DNA from 4 places in the Mesorhizobium sp. M7A.F.Ca.US.005.03.2.1 genome. Region 1 is predicted to be linked to each of the others. Evidence: predicted binding sites of a transcription regulator. Region 1 holds the regulator's gene; each other region holds the start of a gene.
The links. Region 1 encodes PhoB, which activates phosphate uptake and scavenging genes when phosphate is short. Its sites were predicted from a motif close to TGTCATNNANCTGTCAT; they were not measured.
Positions count from the first base shown of each region.

Region 1 (2,204 bases):
TGGACGTGCGCAGCATCGCTCGTATCGCGCTGGCCGTCCAGGGCATCACCGACACCCGTGCCCGCGCCATGCTGTGGTCGCCGATCACGCCGCACACCGACATCGCCTTCGCCGACATATTCGAAGAGGAGTTCGGCGTCCCCGCCATTATGGAGAACGACTGCAACATGATGGCGGTGGCGCTGCGCTGGCGCGATCCCGATCGTTACCGCGACGATTTCATCGCTATCCTTTTGTCGCACGGCATCGGCATGGGGCTGGTGCTGAAGGGCGAATTGTTCACCGGCACCCATTCCTCGGGCGGCGAATTCGGCCACATGATTCATCGGCCGAACGGGGCGCTGTGTCGCTGCGGACGGCGCGGCTGCGTCGAAGCCTATGCCGGCAATTATGCCATCTGGCGCAACGCGCGGCAGATGGGCGAGGATGCAGAACCCGTCGCCGATGTCAGCGACGCCGACATGCGCGCCCTGGCTGCCGCCGCCCGCGAGAGGGACGGACCGGAGCGGGAAGCCTACCGCAAGGCTGGCGAAGCGCTCGGCTACGGCCTCGGCAGCCTGTTCGCGCTGATCGATCCGGCCCCCGTCGCCATGGTCGGCGTCAGCGCCGCCGCCTTCGACCTGATCGAGCCGGCATTGCGGCAAGCGATTGCCCAGACCGCCGGCGGCCAGCATTCCAAGTCGATTTCCTTCGACACCGAGCCGAACGAACTGCCGCTGATCCGCGAAGGCTGCGCCATGCGGGCGCTGATCTTCGTCGATCAGGAGATTTTTGCGCCGGGCGTGCAGGCGAGATCCGGTCTCGGCGGCAAGAACGTGGCGTGAGTTCAAACGAGGGAGTTCAGTCCTCGCGAATGGCGTAACCCGCCCCACGGATGGTGCGGATGACATCGGGCATACGGCCGTTGTTGACCGCCTTGCGCAGCCGGCCGACATGCACATCGACCGTGCGTTCGTCGATGTAGATCGTCTCGCCCCAGACATTGTCGAGCAGTTGGCTGCGCGAGAACACGCGGCCTGGATGGCGCATCATGAATTCAAGCAGGCGGAATTCCGTCGGCCCGAGCCGGATTTCGCTCTTCTTGCGATAGACACGGTGCGATTCGCGATCGAGCACGATATCGCCGACCTTGAGCACGCTGGACAGCACTTCCGGCTTGGCCCGGCGCAGCAGCGCCTTGACCCTGGCCATGAACTCCGGCGTCGAGAAAGGCTTGACCAGATAGTCGTCGGCACCGGTCGAGAGGCCGCGCACGCGGTCGCTTTCCTCGCCTCGCGCGGTCAGCATGATGATCGGCAGCCGCTCGGTCTCGGGACGCATCCTTAGCCGGCGGCAGAGTTCGATACCGGAAACCGCAGGCACCATCCAGTCGAGCACCAGAAGGTCTGGAACGTTCTCCTGCAGCCGGATTTCGGCCTCGTCGCCGCGCGTCACCACCTCGACCTGGTAACCTTCGGATTCGAGATTGTAGCGGAGCAGCACGCCTAGCGGCTCCTCATCCTCCACCACCATGATGCGTGGCGCGATCATCGGCTGGTCACCCCTGTCATGCCGCTGGCGCGGACATTGCCGTCTCGTCCTGCTTCGGACGATTGGCTGGCAACTGCGTGCCGGTCAAAACATAATAGGCATTTTCGGCGATGTTGGTCACGTGGTCGCCGATCCGCTCGAGGTTCTTGGCGCAAAACAACAGGTGCGTGCACGCCGTGATGTTGCGCGGATCTTCCATCATGTAGGTCAGCAGTTCGCGGAACACCGATGTGTATTTGACGTCGATGCGTTCATCATTGTTTCTGAGCGTGGCAAGCGCTGCCGCGTCAGCGGCGGCATACTCGTCGACGACCCCCTGCACCTGGATCAGCACCAGCTGCGCCATCGCGTCGATCGAATGCGAAAGGTCGTGCGGCGTGACGCTCAGCCCGACAGTGCCGACGCGCTTGGCGATGTTCTTGGCAAGGTCACCGATGCGCTCGAGGTCGCCGGCCATGCGGATCGAACCGACTACCGCACGCAGATCGTTGGCCATTGGCTGGCGCTTGGCGATCAGCGTGATAGCACGATCGTCCAGCTCGCGCTGGCGTGCATCCATGATGGCGTCGTCGGAAACCACCCGCTGCGCCAGCGCATTGTCCGAATTGAGCAAAGCCCTGGTCGAGCCACCGACCATCGAGCGGGCGAGATCGCCCATGTCGCGGATCAGCTGG
Region 1 is NZ_RZRP01000561.1:724-2,927, forward strand. It holds gene EN991_RS25605 (ROK family protein) at 1-824, shown strand, start outside; gene phoB (phosphate regulon transcriptional regulator PhoB) at 841-1,530, opposite strand; gene phoU (phosphate signaling complex protein PhoU) at 1,547-2,204, opposite strand, start outside.

Region 2 (2,204 bases), on a different contig from region 1:
CGTTATTGCCGCTGTTGCCGTTATTCCCATTGCCGTTGCCGCTGTTCCCGCTATTGCTTCCGCCGGAATTGCCGCCGTTGCCGCCCCCACTGTTGCCACCACCACCGCCGCCACTGTTACCGCCACCCTTGGCGTATGCGCTGGCGGTGTGGATGCCGGAAACGGAGCCGTCCAGGACAATTTGATAGGGCGCAATCGTCAACACCAGCGCCGCTGCCGATTTGAGCGCCAGCCGGCAACAACGGGTCGTGAAACGGGTCGTGACCGATCTGTGCATTCTGATCTCCGACGACTGAGTCCGGCGCGCCCCACCCCAACGTTGCAGTGCAACCAACATTGCCGAAAGACGCGGCGCCCGGAAGCGACCTCCGACCGTTGCGGTTGTCAACCAGGACCATTGCAAGCGCAAGGTTGGACTAAAGTCCCAAGTATATGCTACATTAGCTTCGCATGAACGGCGCCGTGACCGCCATCGCTAAACGGGAGACTGGCTTTCCCGATGCCTGACGACGGCAGACGCCGAACATCAAGTCACCTCCGCCGGGGGCGGCGGAGGTGACTTGTCGAGGGTGCAGTTGCCCGTTGATCTGTTTTTTGCAAACGACTGATGTCGTCCGCCGTCGCGGGATGCGCGGCCAAGATGCCGCCTAAGGTCTCCTTTCATCTCGAACCGGCGATTCTGGAGCAGTTCACGGTCTGCGGGAATGCTTAGCCAGCGCTGCGCGCAATGCCTGTCGCGTCTGAAAGGTCTCCCGATGTCACGAAAATGTGATCCGGCGATTATAAGGGGGTCAAACAGGTACCCACGCTCCAGCCAATCCAACAGCCAGAGGCAAGCCATGACTGACCTTCGCTCCCCCGACACCCGATTCCGCACCAGCCTGCTCGAGGAAAACGACGGCCCGGCCATCAACGCTTCCGACAACCGCACCATGGGCGAGATCATCGCCGCGCGGTTCTCGCGCCGCGGCTTCCTCAAGGGTTCGCTGGCTGTCTCGGCCATCGCCGCCACCGTCAGCCCGCTGGCGCTGATCAGCGCCGACGAGGCCCGGGCCGCTGAAGGCTCGGCCTTCACGTTCGACGAACTCGAGGCCGGCATCGACGACAAGCACCACGTCGCGCCGGGTTACGATGCCGATGTGCTGCTGCGCTGGGGCGATCCGCTGTTTGCCGATTCGCCCGACTTCGACCCGACGAAACAGTCGGCCGAGGCCCAGGCGAAACAGTTCGGCTACAACAACGATTATGTCGGCTACATCCCCATCGACGGCTCGGCCGAACATGGCCTGCTGGTGGTCAACCACGAATACACCAATCCGCATCTGATGTTCCCGGGCATCGTGAAGATCGTCCAGAAGGACGGCAAGAAGTCGGCCGAAGTCGCACCCCTCTCGAAGGAGCAGGTCGATGTCGAGATGGCAGCTCACGGCGGCACCATCGTCGAGATCCGCAAGACATCAGGCAAATGGCAGGTGGTGCGCGACGGCAAGCTCAATCGCCGCATCACCTCCAACACCGAAATGGCGCTGTCCGGTCCGGTTGCCGGCCATGACCGCGTCAAGACCAATGCCGATCCGTCCGGCACCAAGGTGTTCGGCACGTTCAACAATTGCGCCGGCGGCGTCACGCCCTGGGGCACCTATGTGATGGCCGAGGAGAACATCCATGGCTATTTCTCCGGCGAGTTGCCGGAAGGCCACAAGGAAGCCGCGAACTACAAGCGTCTCGGCATTCCCGAAGGCGCCTATGAATGGGCGGCGCATTACGAGCGTTTCGACCTCGCCAAGGAGCCCAATGAGGCCAACCGCTTCGGCTGGATCGTCGAGGTCGATGTCAACGACCCGACCTCGACGCCGAGGAAGCGCACCGCCATGGGCCGCTTCAAGCATGAGGGCGCCGAATCGATTGTCGCCAGGGACGGCCGCGTCGTCTTCTATCTCGGTGACGACGAGCGCTTCGACTATGTCTACAAGTTCGTGACCAAGGCCGCGTTCGATCCGAACGATCATGCCGCCAACAGGGACCTGCTCGATGATGGCACGCTGCATGTCGCCAGGTTCGCCGAAGATGGCACGGTCGAATGGCTGCCGATCGTCTTCGGCCAGGGACCGCTGACGGCTGAAAACGGTTTCACTGGCCAGGCCGACGTGCTGATCGAGACGCGCCGCGCCGCCGACCTGCTCGGTGCCACCAAGATGGACCGC
Region 2 is NZ_RZRP01000199.1:4,365-6,568, forward strand. It holds gene EN991_RS13565 (hypothetical protein) at 1-277, opposite strand, end outside; gene EN991_RS13570 (PhoX family phosphatase) at 840-2,204, shown strand, end outside.
Region 2: the regulator PhoB is predicted to act here: its motif matches at 757-773, upstream of EN991_RS13570 (PhoX family phosphatase).

Region 3 (2,204 bases), on a different contig from region 1:
ATAATAGCCGGTGGCGCCGTCGGTCTGCTGGGTGGTGAGGATCGGGGTGACCGCCTTCGGGTCCTTGAGAGCGACGCTGGCGTAGCCGGAAGCGCCGAGTTCGGCGAAGTCGAGCGTGCCGCCGAGCAGGCCCTGGATGACGCCGTCATAGTCGGCGGCGGGGAACAGCGAGACCTTTTCGAAGCCGAATTCGGCCTTCAGATGGTCGGCGAGGCACTGGTAGTTGCGCAGCCGGTCGGATTCGTTTTCGCCGCCGAGAATGCCGACGCGAAATTCCTTCATGTCGGCGGCATGGGCCATGCTGGTCGCCATGGCGAGCACCGAAACGGCGCCAAAGACCATCTTCCTGAACATTGGATATTTCTCCTGTAGGTTCCGGCCCCGCGCCGGCAGCGTTATCGATTTTGACAGGTGCCCTTGACGTGGGCTGGCGATCCCAACCGCTCTCAATATCCCGGGAATGCGGGCTCGAGCGGTCCGGCGGATGCGGCGATCTTTCGGCTGAAGGCAACGCTGGTCGAGGTGATGGCCTCGGAGATTTCCTGGCCATTGCTGTCGGCGCCGTAGACGAGGCGCACCGCCTCGCGGTTGAGCTCTTCCGGCGGGCCGTCGAAGACGACCTTGCCGGCAGCCATGCCGATGATGCGGTTGCAGTAGGTCCGGGCGGTGTCCAGCGTGTGCAGATTGGTGACGACGGTGATGCCTTCGCGCAAATTGATGTCCTGCAGCGAATCCATCACCACCTTGGCGTTGAGCGGGTCGAGCGAGGCGATCGGCTCGTCGGCGAGGATCACTCTGGGCTGCTGCATCATGGCGCGAGCGATGGCGACGCGCTGCTGCTGGCCGCCCGACAAGGTGCCGGCGGGCTGCAGGGCGGTGCGGGCGATGTCGAGCCGCTCGAGTGCCGCGACCGCCTCGGCGCATTCGGCGCGGGAGAACATGCCGAACAGGTTGGTGATGGTCGAGCGGTGGTTCAGCTTGCCGAGCAGCACATTGGTCAGCACGTCGAGGCGCGGCACCAGGTTGAACTGCTGGAAGATCATGGCGCAGTCACGCTGCCAGCGCCGCAGCGGCGAACCGCTCAGTTTCGAGACCTCGGCGCCGTCAAAAAAAATCGACCCCTGGCTGGGATCGATGAGACGGTTGATCATGCGAAGAAGGGTCGATTTTCCGGCGCCCGAACGGCCGATGACGCCAACCATCTGACCCTGCGGGATCGCGATGTTGATGTCGCTGACGGCAGTGTTCTTGCCAAATCGTCGGGTGACACCGCGGATTTCGAGCGTGGCGGAATTTGCTGGCATGGCGGCAGGTTCCAGTCCGGACCATTGATCGTCAGGCATTCGCCTAGCGCAGCCACATGAACCTGCCGTGTCGCGTTGATGTCAGTTTTGTTACGCTCCACAGGCCGGAGTCTGCGGCCGGCCCAGGATCAGCAGTCGAAGGTGATGTGGAATGCAGGCCTGGCGAGCTGGCGCCGGTGGCCAGACGGCACCACTTGATGCGCATATACTCGCCCGTCGCGCGCCGGCGATGGCGAGGCCGTCCTTCAGGCGTTCCAGACAAGGGCCGTCATGGCGTCGATGCCGGTGTCGAGAGGCACGTCATGCGGATAGCAGGGGCGGGGGCGGTTTGCCCCCGCTGCCCAGCGTCAGTGACAGCCCGTTCCTGGCGTCGCTATCCGCCATATTTCTCCAAGAACGCCTCGGCCTCGAGCTCCCGGAAGTCATCCAACGCGGCCCGCAGCCTTGCATGGTCCCAGTCCCACCAGGCCAGCGCCTGGTAGCGTTCGGCCGTGCGGCGATCGAAGCGCTCGCGGATCGGCTTTGCCGGCACGCCGGCGACGATCCTATAGGGCGCTACATCTTTCGAGACGACAGCGCCGGCGCCGACCGCGGCGCCATCGCCGATGGTGACGCCGGGCAGGATGGTCGAGCCGTGACCGAGCCAGGTGTCGTGGCCGATGGTGACCCGCTTGGCGCGGCGCTGGGCGAAGAATTCGCTCTCGTGCTCGGCATCGTCCCAGTAATCGGAGGCGCGATAGGTGAAATGGTGCAGCGTCGGCCGCCAGGTCGGGTGGTTGGTGGCGTTGATGCGCACGCTGGCCGCGATGTTGGCGAACTTGCCGATCGTCGCGCACCAGACGGCGCAGTCCTGCATCATGTAGGAATAGTCGCCGAGTTCGCTTTCCGAGACCCGGCTGC
Region 3 is NZ_RZRP01000071.1:1,079-3,282, reverse strand. It holds gene phnD (phosphonate ABC transporter substrate-binding protein) at 1-354, opposite strand, end outside; gene phnC (phosphonate ABC transporter ATP-binding protein) at 447-1,304, opposite strand; gene EN991_RS06455 (DapH/DapD/GlmU-related protein) at 1,678-2,204, opposite strand, start outside.
Region 3: the regulator PhoB is predicted to act here: its motif matches at 1,383-1,399, upstream of phnC (phosphonate ABC transporter ATP-binding protein).

Region 4 (2,204 bases), on a different contig from region 1:
CCTCAATACTTCTCCGGTACGTAGAGCTCGCGCGGCAGCACCTGGCGTTCGTATTCGGGGTTGAAGACGCGCTCCGGCAAAGTGATCTCCTCGTGCGGCACTTCCTCGTAAGGCAGCTGCTTGAGCAGATGGTCGATGCAGTTCAGCCGCGCGCGTTTCTTGTCGTTGCCCTCGACGATGAACCAGGGCGCTTCCGGGATGTTGGTGCGGGCGAAGGTCTCTTCCTTGGCCTTGGTGTACTGCTCCCAGCGCACGCGCGACTGCAGGTCCATCGGCGACAGTTTCCACTGTTTCATCGGATCGTGGATGCGCATCAGGAAGCGCATCTGCTGTTCCTCGTCGGTGATCGAGAACCAGTATTTGACCACGGTGATGCCCGAGCGGACCAGCATGCGCTCGAATTCCGGCACGTCGTGGAAGAATTCTTCGACCTGATCGGGCTGGGCAAAGCCCATCACCCGCTCGACGCCCGAGCGGTTGTACCATGAGCGGTCGAACAGCACGATCTCGCCGCCGGCCGGCAGATACGGGACATAGCGCTGGAAATACCATTGCGACTTTTCGCGCTCCGTCGGCGCCGGCAGTGCGACGACACGGCAGATGCGCGGGTTGAGGCGCTGGGTGATGCGTTTGATGACACCGCCCTTGCCGGCCGAATCGCGTCCCTCGAAGATCACCACCAGCTTCTTCTTGTGGTGGGCGACCCAGGACTGCAGCTTGATCAATTCGGACTGCAGGGTGATCAGGTCGCGAAAATACTGCATGCGATCGATCGAAGGCGGATGCGAGTTCTTGTAGATCTTGGCGATCTCCATCGACAGCGCCGGCTCCGACATTTCGAGCTCATAGTCTTCGTCAAGCGTGTCGGCGAGCTCGGCTTCAAGCCAATCCCTGGCCGGAGAATTCTGTTTTAGCTCGGTCATTATCGGCTGCTCCACTTGCAAGCTCTGTCGATCCACGTCCGGCGCCCCAAACTCCCGGCCTACAGCCCGGGAACGGCAACACCTGAGCCGACTTCCATATAGGCCTGCAATGACGGTTTTATTGCAGCGCGAGCATGGTCACCGCCGCCGTCGGTCCAGCCAGGCATGATCGATCCGCCGCGCTGGCATGGAGACACGTCGCCCAAATTGTCCTACAAATAGCGGCCACTTTCGGGCGCCCTCCCCAGCCCTTTCCCAATGCAATCGCGAGGACCGACATGGAATACCGCACCCTCGGCCGTTCCGGCCTGAAAGTATCGACACTGACCATGGGGACCATGACGTTCGGCGGCGCCGGTGCTTTTTCGGCGGTTGGCAAGACCGATCTCGACGAAGCGCGCCGGATGATCGATCTCTGTATCGACGCCGGCATCAATGTCATCGACACCGCCAATGTCTATTCGAACGGCATTTCCGAAGAAATCATCGGCGAAGCGCTCGGCGGCAAGCGCAAGGGCGACGTGCTGATCGCCTCCAAGGCACGGATGCGGATCGGCAAAGGTCCAAACGATGAAGGCCTGTCGCGCCATCACCTGATCCGGGAATGCGAGAAGAGCCTGAAGCGGCTCAAGACCGACGTCATCGACATCTATTTCCTGCACGAATGGGATGGCGTGACGCCGCTGGAGGAAACCATCGGCGCGCTCGACACGCTGGTTGCCCAGGGCAAGATCCGCTATGTCGGCTGCTCCAACTATTCCGGCTGGCAGGTGATGAAGGCGCTCGGCATCAGCGACAGCCGTCATCAGCCGCGCTTCATCACGCAGCAGATCCACTACACGCTGGAAGCGCGCGAAGCGGAGTACGAACTGCTGCCGATTTCCGTCGACCAGGGGCTGGGCGTTCTGGTCTGGAGCCCGCTTGCCGGCGGATTGCTGTCCGGCAAATACCGCCGTGACAGCCCCACCGCCCGCCAACTCGCGGGCTGGTCGGAACCACCGATCCGCGACGAGGACCGGCTGTGGCGGATCGTCGATGTGCTTGTGGAGATCGGCGCGCAGCGCGGCGTGTCGGCAGCGCAGGTGGCGCTGGCCTGGCTGCTTGGCCGGCCGTCCATCAGTTCCCTGGTGATCGGCGGCAGGACGGAAACGCAGTTCCTCGACAACATCGCGGCGGCAAGCCTGGTGCTTTCGGGCGAGGAGCGCGAGCGCCTCGACGCGGTCAGCCGGCCGCCCTTGCTCTATCCCTACTGGCACCAGCAGCTGACGGCAAAGGACCGCT
Region 4 is NZ_RZRP01000085.1:6,331-8,534, reverse strand. It holds gene ppk2 (polyphosphate kinase 2) at 3-923, opposite strand; gene EN991_RS07460 (aldo/keto reductase) at 1,202-2,204, shown strand, end outside.
Region 4: the regulator PhoB is predicted to act here: its motif matches at 1,033-1,049, upstream of ppk2 (polyphosphate kinase 2).